3 regions of the Psychrosphaera sp. 1_MG-2023 genome follow, and region 2 is predicted to be linked to each of the others. Evidence: predicted binding sites of a transcription regulator. Region 2 holds the regulator's gene; each other region holds the start of a gene.
The links. Region 2 encodes LexA, which represses DNA repair genes until DNA is damaged. Its sites were predicted from a motif close to TACTGTATNNNNATACAGTA; they were not measured.
Positions count from the first base shown of each region.

Region 1 (3,289 bases), on a different contig from region 2:
CCTTTGGGGTGCTTACCTTCGACATACTAAAAAGTGAAACTATTCTAGGTAATAACAAACTTACAAAAACTCGACAACTCGCTAATGCATATTGAAATCTATGGTAATTTCCATAATGTCTGTTGTCCGTTTGCCATCATCCATAGCCGGCTTAAATTTCCACTTTTTCAGAGCATTTAGCGCTGATTTACGAAAAATTCTTTTGGGTTTTTCATCTATGACTTCGATATCTTCAGCTTCCCCCTTTTTATTGACAACAAAAATCACAGAAACGTAACCTTCTATTTGCCTTAGGTAAGCCTCTCTAGGATATTTAGGCGAAACTTTTTTTATCACCTCTGAACTTTGAAATTCAGCAAAGGAAGAACTACTAAAAACACTCGCTGCAAGTAAGATAGTCTTAAATTTATTAGCTTGAAAAAAACGATACTTGTTCACAAAACGCGTCCCTATAATACAAGAGTGACTATTCCGTCATTAGGTTTTTGTAATTAAATGCTAATTTAGCACAATTTCAGATGTAAGCTTAATATGGTTTTTAACCTTAATAAAAATTTTAGGCATAAAAAAACCGTGTATTAAACACGGCTTTTTCAATTCTTATTATCTAATTACAATGTCGCTTCTTTATCTTCTGCTTCTTCATCTTTGATTTCAGCTTTTAATAACAACATGTCACGTAATTTTCCTTCGATCTCGTCAGCCATGGCAGTGTTCTCTTTTAAGAACTTAATACAGTTAGCTTTACCTTGACCAACTTTATCACCGCCGTATGCATACCAGGCACCAGCCTTATCTACCACGCCGTGCTTCACGCCAAGGTCAATTAACTCACCTTCTTTAGAAATGCCTTTGCCATACATAATAATAAATTCAGCTTGCTTAAATGGCGGAGCAACCTTGTTTTTGACAACCTTAACTCGCGTTTCGTTACCAATAACCTCATCACCTTCTTTAACCGAACCAATTCTACGAATGTCTAAACGAACTGAAGCGTAGAATTTAAGTGCGTTACCACCAGTTGTCGTTTCTGGGTTACCGAACATCACACCAATTTTCATACGAATTTGGTTAATGAAAATACATAACGTATTCGAACGTTTAATGTTACCCGTTAACTTACGTAATGCTTGAGACATCAAACGGGCTTGTAGACCCATGTGAGAGTCGCCCATGTCACCTTCAATTTCAGCCTTTGGTGTTAATGCTGCAACGGAGTCAACAATTAATACATCTACTGCACCAGAGCGAACTAGCATATCCGTAATTTCTAATGCTTGCTCACCAGTATCTGGCTGAGATACTAAGAGCTCAGCAACATTTACGCCTAATGCTGAGGCATAAATTGGGTCCAATGCGTGTTCTGCGTCAACAAACGCACAGGTTTTACCTTCTTTTTGCGCTTCCGCAATAACTTGTAACGTTAATGTTGTTTTACCTGACGATTCTGGACCATAGATTTCGATGATACGACCACAAGGTAAACCGCCTATACCAAGCGCGATATCCAGACCAAGTGAACCTGTTGAAATTGAGTCAATATCTAACGCTTTGCTATCGCCTAGCTTCATGATTGAACCTTTACCAAATTGACGTTCAATTTGCTGTAAAGCTGCGCCTAACGCTTTTTCTTTATTCGCGTCCATCTTAATCTCCAAGAATTTGTTTTTATGCATTTCGTCATAACTTGCTGCAAAGTATACTGTATAATTAAACAGTATCAATAAAAATTTTTATTTATTTAAATATTTTCAGCCAACTAGCTCACAGGCCTTTATTAACGACACCTCAGTAGCTTTTTGTCGTATTTCACTTCGGTCACCTGAAAATGTAAAACACTGTGACCATACAGTACTTTTTTCAACTTGAGTACTGTCCCTTGTCGCAATCGCTAACCAAACTGTACCAACTGGCTTTAATTCTGTACCGCCACCTGGGCCTGCTATACCACTAATGGCAATTGCCACATTAGCATTAGCTGCATTTAGTGCGCCCATTGCCATCTCGTGAACGGTTTCATCCGATACCGCGCCATAAGTATTTAACGTCTCGGTATTAACTCCGACCAACCTATGTTTCGCTTCGTTTGAGTAAGTTACATAGGCACAATCAAAATATCCCGAGCTCCCTGCAACCTCTGTTATTGCGCTGCTTATACCGCCACCGGTACAGGATTCAACGGTCGTTATCTTCCAACCTTTGGCTAACAATAAGTCACCTAATAATTGACTCTGTTTGTATATTTTGTTTTCCATTTGGATACCTCATGTTTTGTCAGTAAATTTAGCAAGACAGACGGTTTTTGATCTGGGACAATGTTCGATATCATAGACTAAATCACTATTCTGTTAACGCTTTTATGACCGATATTTACAGCCCTGAAAACATCTCGCAACAAACTCCAATGATGAAACAATATTTGTCGATGAAAAAAGATCATCACGAAATTTTGTTGTTTTACCGAATGGGCGATTTTTACGAACTCTTTTTTGACGATGCAAAAAAAGCCGCCGAGTTACTTGATATATCGTTAACCAAACGAGGAACGTCTTCTGGGCAACCTATTCCTATGGCCGGCGTACCTTATCATGCGGTCGATAATTATTTGTCGCGTCTAGTGCAAATGGGAGAGTCAGTCGCCCTATGTGAGCAAATTGGTGACCCAGCGACAAGTAAAGGTCCTGTCGAACGCAAAGTGGTAAGAATCGTTACCCCTGGCACCGTTAGTGATGAAAATCTATTAAATGAGCGGACTGATAACCTAATTTGCTCAGTTTATTCATCTTCCACTAAGTCAGGTGAACAGTTTGGAATCGCTTATCTGGATATTAACAGTGGTCGATTTTTAATAAACCAGTTTGACCAAATCGCAGATTTGAGTGCCACCCTGACACGTCTTTCCCCAGCAGAATTGTTATTTCCTGAGAGTTTTCCGCATCTGAGCTTATTACAATCCATTAAGGGAACTCGCAGACGTCCCGACTGGGAATATGATTTACAAACCAGCGAACGCGTTTTAGCACAACAATTTAAAACAAAAGACCTTGCGGGCTTTGGCGTAACTAATGCACCTGTTGCCATTTGCGCTGCGGGTTGTTTGATGCAATATGTAAAAGACACTCAACGTACCGCTTTGCCACATATCCGTGCGGTAGTTTTGGAATCTATTGAAGATACAATAATTTTGGATTCAGCTACGCGCCGTAATCTAGAGTTAACGCAAAATCTAAGTGGTGGGCAGGAAAATACCTTGTCACAGGTATTAGATAAAACATCAACGTCAATGGGA
Region 1 is NZ_JAUORW010000006.1:17,857-21,145, reverse strand. Features, by position in the region: gene Q4575_RS06980 (energy transducer TonB) at 82-438, opposite strand; gene recA (recombinase RecA) at 612-1,646, opposite strand; gene Q4575_RS06970 (CinA family protein) at 1,752-2,255, opposite strand; gene mutS (DNA mismatch repair protein MutS) at 2,360-3,289, shown strand, end outside.
Region 1: the regulator LexA is predicted to act here: its motif matches at 1,701-1,720, upstream of recA (recombinase RecA).

Region 2 (3,289 bases):
TCTGACGTTAACAACGCCATCGCACAAAGGTTTACGGTATTGATAACGGCGGCGTCATTGATGTTTTCCATTACTAAATTTGCCGTGTGGTTTACAACAGGTGTTAACCATTTTGGTTTGACAACGTCGTCAACTGTTATGAGTGACCGCCAGTCAGGTTCTGTTTGGTTTAGGATCTCGTTTAAATTAATTGGCTTACCGAAGTTGACATCACCGTGGCCATAATTTTTAAGGTTACGAAGTGCCTTAAAGATCGCAAATACCGATTCTTTTTCTTTATTTTTACCCTGCAATTCTTTTAGGTAAGTATTTACTTCCATTACATGTTCATAGCCAATGTAAACAGGGACAAGCGTAATAGGTCGGTCTATACCACGTAACATGGCTTGGATTGTCATCGCCAACATACCTGTTTTGGGGGGTAACAAACGACCCGTACGAGAACGCCCACCTTCAGTGTAATATTTGACTGGGTAACCTTTAATAAACAGCTGGCTAAGGTACTCACGAAATACGGCCGAATATAACTTGTTGCCCTTAAAGCTGCGTCTTAAAAAGAATGCGCCGGCTTTTCTAAATATAGGCCCTGCAGGCCAAAAGTTGAGGTTAATACCCGCCGCAATGTGAGGCGGAACAAGCCCTTGATGATAGATTACATAGGTTAACAATAAGTAATCCATATGACTGCGGTGGCAAGGAACATAAACAATCTCGTGGCCTTTTTGCGCCAACTCACGTAACTCGTCAGAATTATGGACACGTATGCCGTTATAAATCTTGTTCCAAACCCAAGTTAATATTCGTGAGAAGAATCGGACGTAAGTCTCGTTATAATCACCTGCGATTTCGTGTAGCAGTTTGTTTGCGTTCTTTTTCGCTTCAACCAAAGAGATGTCTTTGGTTTTCATTTCATCTTGCAGCGCTCTTTTCAACGCAGGACTTGCCAGCATACTGTTAAAAAATGCCTGACGAGCCATGATTTTAGGGCCTGTTGCAACTAAACGCTGACGTTCGAAATGAATACGCGCAACACGCATTAGTTTATGAGCTGCATCCACAGAAGTACCGTGATTGGCGACCATTTTTTGCAGGGATACTGGCTTACTAATTCGCACAAAATTGTGGCGACCTGAAAATAATACGATAAAAAACTTTCGAAGTGGCGTGGCTTGAATCGTTGCAGCTACCAGATCCCAAATACCAATTTTGTTTTGGTCATCGGTTGCTTTGCGTTCAACCCCTGGCGAGCGACCCCAACAAATCATTACTGGAACAAAAAGGACATCTTGTTGGCTTAATTCAACTTGCTGCAGAATTTTTTGACCTTCTGCTAGCGTATCCCGCATATGTGTTTTTTCATTTTTGAATATCGACTTAATTGGTTTAACACCAAAAGTACGGTTAAAACTCTTAAACTGAATTTTAAGTTTCGAAAACGGCGAGGCTAAGTTATGTTCACGACATGCCTGCTCAAACGCAAGTTTGTCAGTAAATGAATCGGTGGTTAACACATAACTTATCTGTTGATTCTGACTCAACGTCGATAAATCGAGTGAATAATCGATAACAACTTTGGTACGAATAAATGGTCGAGTTAACCAATAAAATACAGATGCAATAATAGACATTTTTTCGCTTAATTAATGATTTTCAAAAAGACGAGGTTGATTTTAGCAAATCGGTTCGTAAATCCTACAAATGAATTTAGTTTTTCTATTTGCAGTTTATAAATGACTGTATATACTGACAGTTATCATTACTGTATGGAAAAACAGACTTATGCGCCCGTTAACAGAACGACAAGCTCAAATATTAGACTTAATTAAACAAAGCATCGTGAATACTGGTATGCCACCAACACGAGCCGAAATTGCCACAAGACTAGGATTTCGTTCTGCCAATGCGGCGGAAGACCATTTAAAAGCGCTAGCTAAAAAGGGCTTTATTGAAATATTGCCAGGTACATCCCGCGGTATTCGTTTGACTGAAGATATTTCGCAGATGGAAACTGGCCTACCGGTTATAGGTAAAGTTGCTGCGGGTTCGCCAATACTGGCGATGGAACACGTGGACAGCCACATAAATGTCGATCCAACTATGTTTAACCCTGCCGCTGACTTTTTATTGAAGGTTGAGGGTGAAAGTATGCGCGATATCGGCATAATGGATGGTGACTTTTTGGCGGTCCATAAAACTCAAACTGCTCGCGACGGACAGGTCGTTGTTGCTCGCGTAGAAGAAGATGTGACAGTTAAAAGGTTAGAACGCAACGGTAGCCAAGTTATCTTGCATGCAGAAAACAAAGAGTTTTCGCCTATTAAAGTGGATTTGAACTACCAAGACTTTGCAATTGAAGGGTTAGCCGTAGGCGTAATAAGAAATTCGTCGTTGATGTAATTTTCTGACGACAAGCTAGGAGATTCTTAGCGCCGAAATTCTAACTGTACTCCGTTAGTCTTTTTTGGTGGATATGGGTGATATTAGGTTTAGTTACTCTGTGAAAGATCGCTGAATACAAGATGTTCAGCGATTTTTTGTTTGTGCAGATTCGTGATCACAATACCTACACTAATGATTAAATTAGGCTACGTTGGAGTTTAGTCTAAGCAGCTGTCCAGTTTGCTTAGTCATTTACATCTTTATAAATCGTCATCGTCGACATCCGGATCGTCTTCCACATCTTCCGCTTTTGCCGTTAACGTATATTTGGGTTTACCCGTAGTAATGATATTTTCATACTTGGCCCAAACACGCTCAACAACACTTTCTGGTAGCAAGTTGTGTTCACACATTTCCAAAAAGTGCTTTTCTGCGTCGGTTTCTGCTGCAACTTTTTTCTGTTTAAGTTGCGCTAACCTAGAACCTAAAGATGACAATATCTCGGATTCCGCTATTGTAAAATCTCCAGATCGCTTAAACCCTTTTGGAAAGTTTTTGTCGTCGTAAAACTCACTAGACTGCATAAAACCATGAAATTCTGACATAGATGTTTTTACCTCAAAACCAATTTTACTAAATAATAATTTGCACTCCATTTAGTCAGAATATTAGCCGAGAAATTATCTGATGCAAGCCCCCTAAATCAATTTATTTTAGTTTGCTTATTGTGTGACTAGCTTTGCTTTTTTAGGTCTTTGATTGTCTGTGAATTTTGTTCAATATAATGGGAATGTAACCGTTAAGTTTTGTGGCAATTTCAATTTAACCTAACGATGTATGACTTTAAGATACTGCAGACACAATGCACTAATTAAGGTCATTAAAAAAATGAGTGCTTGTCGACTAGGAT
Region 2 is NZ_JAUORW010000017.1:25,251-28,539, forward strand. Features, by position in the region: gene plsB (glycerol-3-phosphate 1-O-acyltransferase PlsB) at 1-1,628, opposite strand, end outside; gene lexA (transcriptional repressor LexA) at 1,780-2,397, shown strand; gene maoP (DUF413 domain-containing protein) at 2,640-2,984, opposite strand.

Region 3 (3,289 bases), on a different contig from region 2:
AGCTGTTGCAGAAGGTATTGAGACAGAAGTTGTCGCAAATATGCTTAAAGACTATGAAGGACTCATTGGCCAAGGGTATTTCTACTCAAAACCAATGCCATTTATTGAATATATGCGATGGTTGCAAGAGTCAAATCGACTAGATTTACGTCGTTAGTCCAAACCATAATGAAGAACGATAGGTAAACGCCAGCAACGAGACTATATTAGCTTTTAGGCTACTAATATGAGGTTGCTGGTTTTAGCCGGTATTTAAATACCGGCTAAGTGCGCACCAAAGCCTATTAAGCCGCCAAAAACACCACCCCACACGACCAACCAACCTAAATGTGTACGGATCATATCTTGGATGATTGTTTTCACCATTTGCGGCGTTAATTCATCAAGACGTTGGCTGACAACGGCATCTACCTTTTGTTTTATATCTGACATGTGCTGCGGATCAGATAGGTTAGTTAACAGCTTTTGTTGAAAATCATCTGTTTGACTAATTTCTACTATTGATGTTTTTAAGTTTTCGACAAATGGTTCACGCATTGGTGCTAGCGCTTCTACACCACCAAGCATACCTAACATGCTACCAAATGAACTGTTTTGAATTGTAACAATGAGAGAGTCAAAAGCGGGGGATAGGTCAACATCTTCGATGATCGGCTTTAGATCAAAACCAGCTGGTTGTGGAGAGGTATTTTGCTCAGACATAAACTTAGATAAGTTTTCTTCTGTAAAAAACTGCTCCATTATTAATGTTTGGATACCGTTTTTAAACTGTTTAAACTTAACTTGCACAACACCAGAGCCATATAGCCCCGGTATTTTTTCAAATAACATATGTACAGCTAGCCAGTTAGTAACTGCACCAGACAAAGCAAATAGCGCGGTAATAAATAGCCATTCAATAGAAAATTGCCATCCAATTACACAGGCGACAAATGCAATTAGGTTTGTTAAAAGACTTTTATTCAAGGTTAAACTCCACAAGAGACGCGTTAAACTAAATTAATTGGCTCTTTATGGAGTTAAATCAATTAAATATCAAGCAGCTTCGTCTTTTTCTATAACAAAATCGACAAGTTTGTCGTCGCTGTCTGTTTCAGCAACCGGCTTGCTTTGTTTATTTTTACTGTCTTTTTTAACGATTAAAGTGTCTGACAAACTCTGATTACTGATCTGCTCTTCGTCTAGTAAATCTGCCTGATTTTTATCAGTGGCTTTCGCCTTTACTGATTTTTCACTTTTTTTTGGCACTGGTTTTTTCTTCGCTTGAAGGGCTATAAGAACCTCTTCGCGCTCTTTGGCAAGAAAAATACTGAGTTCTTCACATTGTTCTTCAGACAAGGTTACGTCTGAATTATGCAGAAGTTCAAACATGCCGTCTGCCATATCTAACATTTTGTCGTAATCGTCAGCGGCACGCTTGTCGGTAAATGTCATTACTTCTTGCTCCTCATTTTGTCTAGTCGTACGGATCACAACATATTGGGTTGCAACAGCCATAGTAAACTCCTGATGTAGATTATTTAAACAAAAGACTGTTTAAATATACAGTAAATACTACTAGTGTAAAGTACCACTTGAAAATTTTTACAAATAAAAAAGCCGAGTTAAAAAACTCGGCTTAATTTTATCGTCATTTTTGGTTGGCGAGAGCGAATGCTTAGTGAAGTATACGAGCTTTAACTGTACCTTCGATGGCTTTTAGTTCTTTAAGAGCCACTTTACGATCATCGGCGTCAATGTCGATAACAACATAACCTAAAGTGTCGTCAGTTTGTAAATACTGAGCCGCGATATTGATATTGTGTTTAGCAAATGCTTCATTTATCTTTGTTAAAACACCAGGTTGGTTTTTATGAAGATGCAACAGGCGGCTTCGACCCGTATGTTCAGGTAAGGATACTTCAGGGAAGTTTACCGCGCTAAGGGTTGAACCATTGTCTGAATATTTTGCCATTTTTCCAGCGACTTCGATGCCAATGTTTTCCTGGGCTTCTTGAGTTGATCCCCCAACATGTGGCGTTAAGATAACATTGTCTAATCCACGAAGTGGTGAGACAAACTCTTCATCATTTGATTTTGGTTCAACAGGGAATACGTCTATTGCTGCACCAGATAATTTTTTGCCTTTGATAGCTTCAGCCAATGCGTCAATATCAACAACTGTTCCACGAGATGCGTTAATGAAAATAGCGCCTTGTTTCATTTGTTCGAATTCTGCAGCACCAAACATGTTTTGGGTTTGCACAGTTTCAGGAACATGAAGTGAAATGACATCAGACGTATTTAGCAATTCTTGCATTGATGCGACTTGCGAAGAGTTACCAAGACTTAACTTAGTTTCAATATCAAAATATTGGACTTTCATACCAATATTTTCAGCCATAATACCGAGCTGAGTACCAATGTGACCGTAACCAACGATACCAAGTGTTTTACCACGAGCTTCAAATGAGCCAACAGCAGACTTATTCCATTCTCCACGGTGCGCTTTAGCACTTTTTTCTGGAACGCCACGGATAAGTAAAAGAATTTCACCTAAAACTAACTCGGCAACCGAACGGGTATTAGAGAAGGGCGCGTTAAAAACCACGATGCCTTTTTCTTTAGCCGCTTTTAAGTCAACCTGATTTGTACCAATACAAAAACATCCAACAGAGACTAGTTTCTTAGCGTGAGCAAATACATTTTTAGTCAATTGTGTGCGAGAACGAATACCAATGAAATGAACGTCTTTGATCTTCTCGATCAACTCATCCTCTGGAAGAGACGTTTTAAGGGATTCAATATTGTTGTAGCCCTGTGCTTTAAGTGTATCTACTGAACTTTGGTGTAAACCTTCAAGTAGTAATATCTTAATTTTATCTTTGGCTAGTGATACGTTGCTCATTCTTTTATTTGTCCCCACGGTGAAGAAATTGACTTAATTTAGAATTAATACTCTATTTTGCGTCTTTAATAAAGTAATTTATTGGTATAAATTAGAAATTCTAATGCGTATTTCAAAATAATTTACACCTTTGAACAACTTTAGTTAAAGACGAATTAGCGATAGCAAATATTAGGATAGAATTTCGACGCCATCGGGATTACCAACGATCACGACATCAGCGCAGCGATGGGCAAACAATCCATTGGTCACAACACCGACGATATTATTCAATTGTTCTTCAAGTTTTCTTGGTTGCGCTATTTTCATGTTGAAGACATCTAAGATCACATTGCCGTTGTCGGTAACAACACCGTCACGATAAACCGGGTCACCACCAAGTTTGACAATCTCACGGGCAAC
Region 3 is NZ_JAUORW010000030.1:19,403-22,691, reverse strand. Features, by position in the region: gene Q4575_RS18810 (EAL domain-containing protein) at 1-157, shown strand, start outside; gene Q4575_RS18805 (DUF445 domain-containing protein) at 253-966, opposite strand; gene Q4575_RS18800 (YebG family protein) at 1,036-1,497, opposite strand; gene serA (phosphoglycerate dehydrogenase) at 1,658-2,887, opposite strand; gene rpiA (ribose-5-phosphate isomerase RpiA) at 3,059-3,289, opposite strand, start outside.
Region 3: the regulator LexA is predicted to act here: its motif matches at 1,531-1,550, upstream of Q4575_RS18800 (YebG family protein).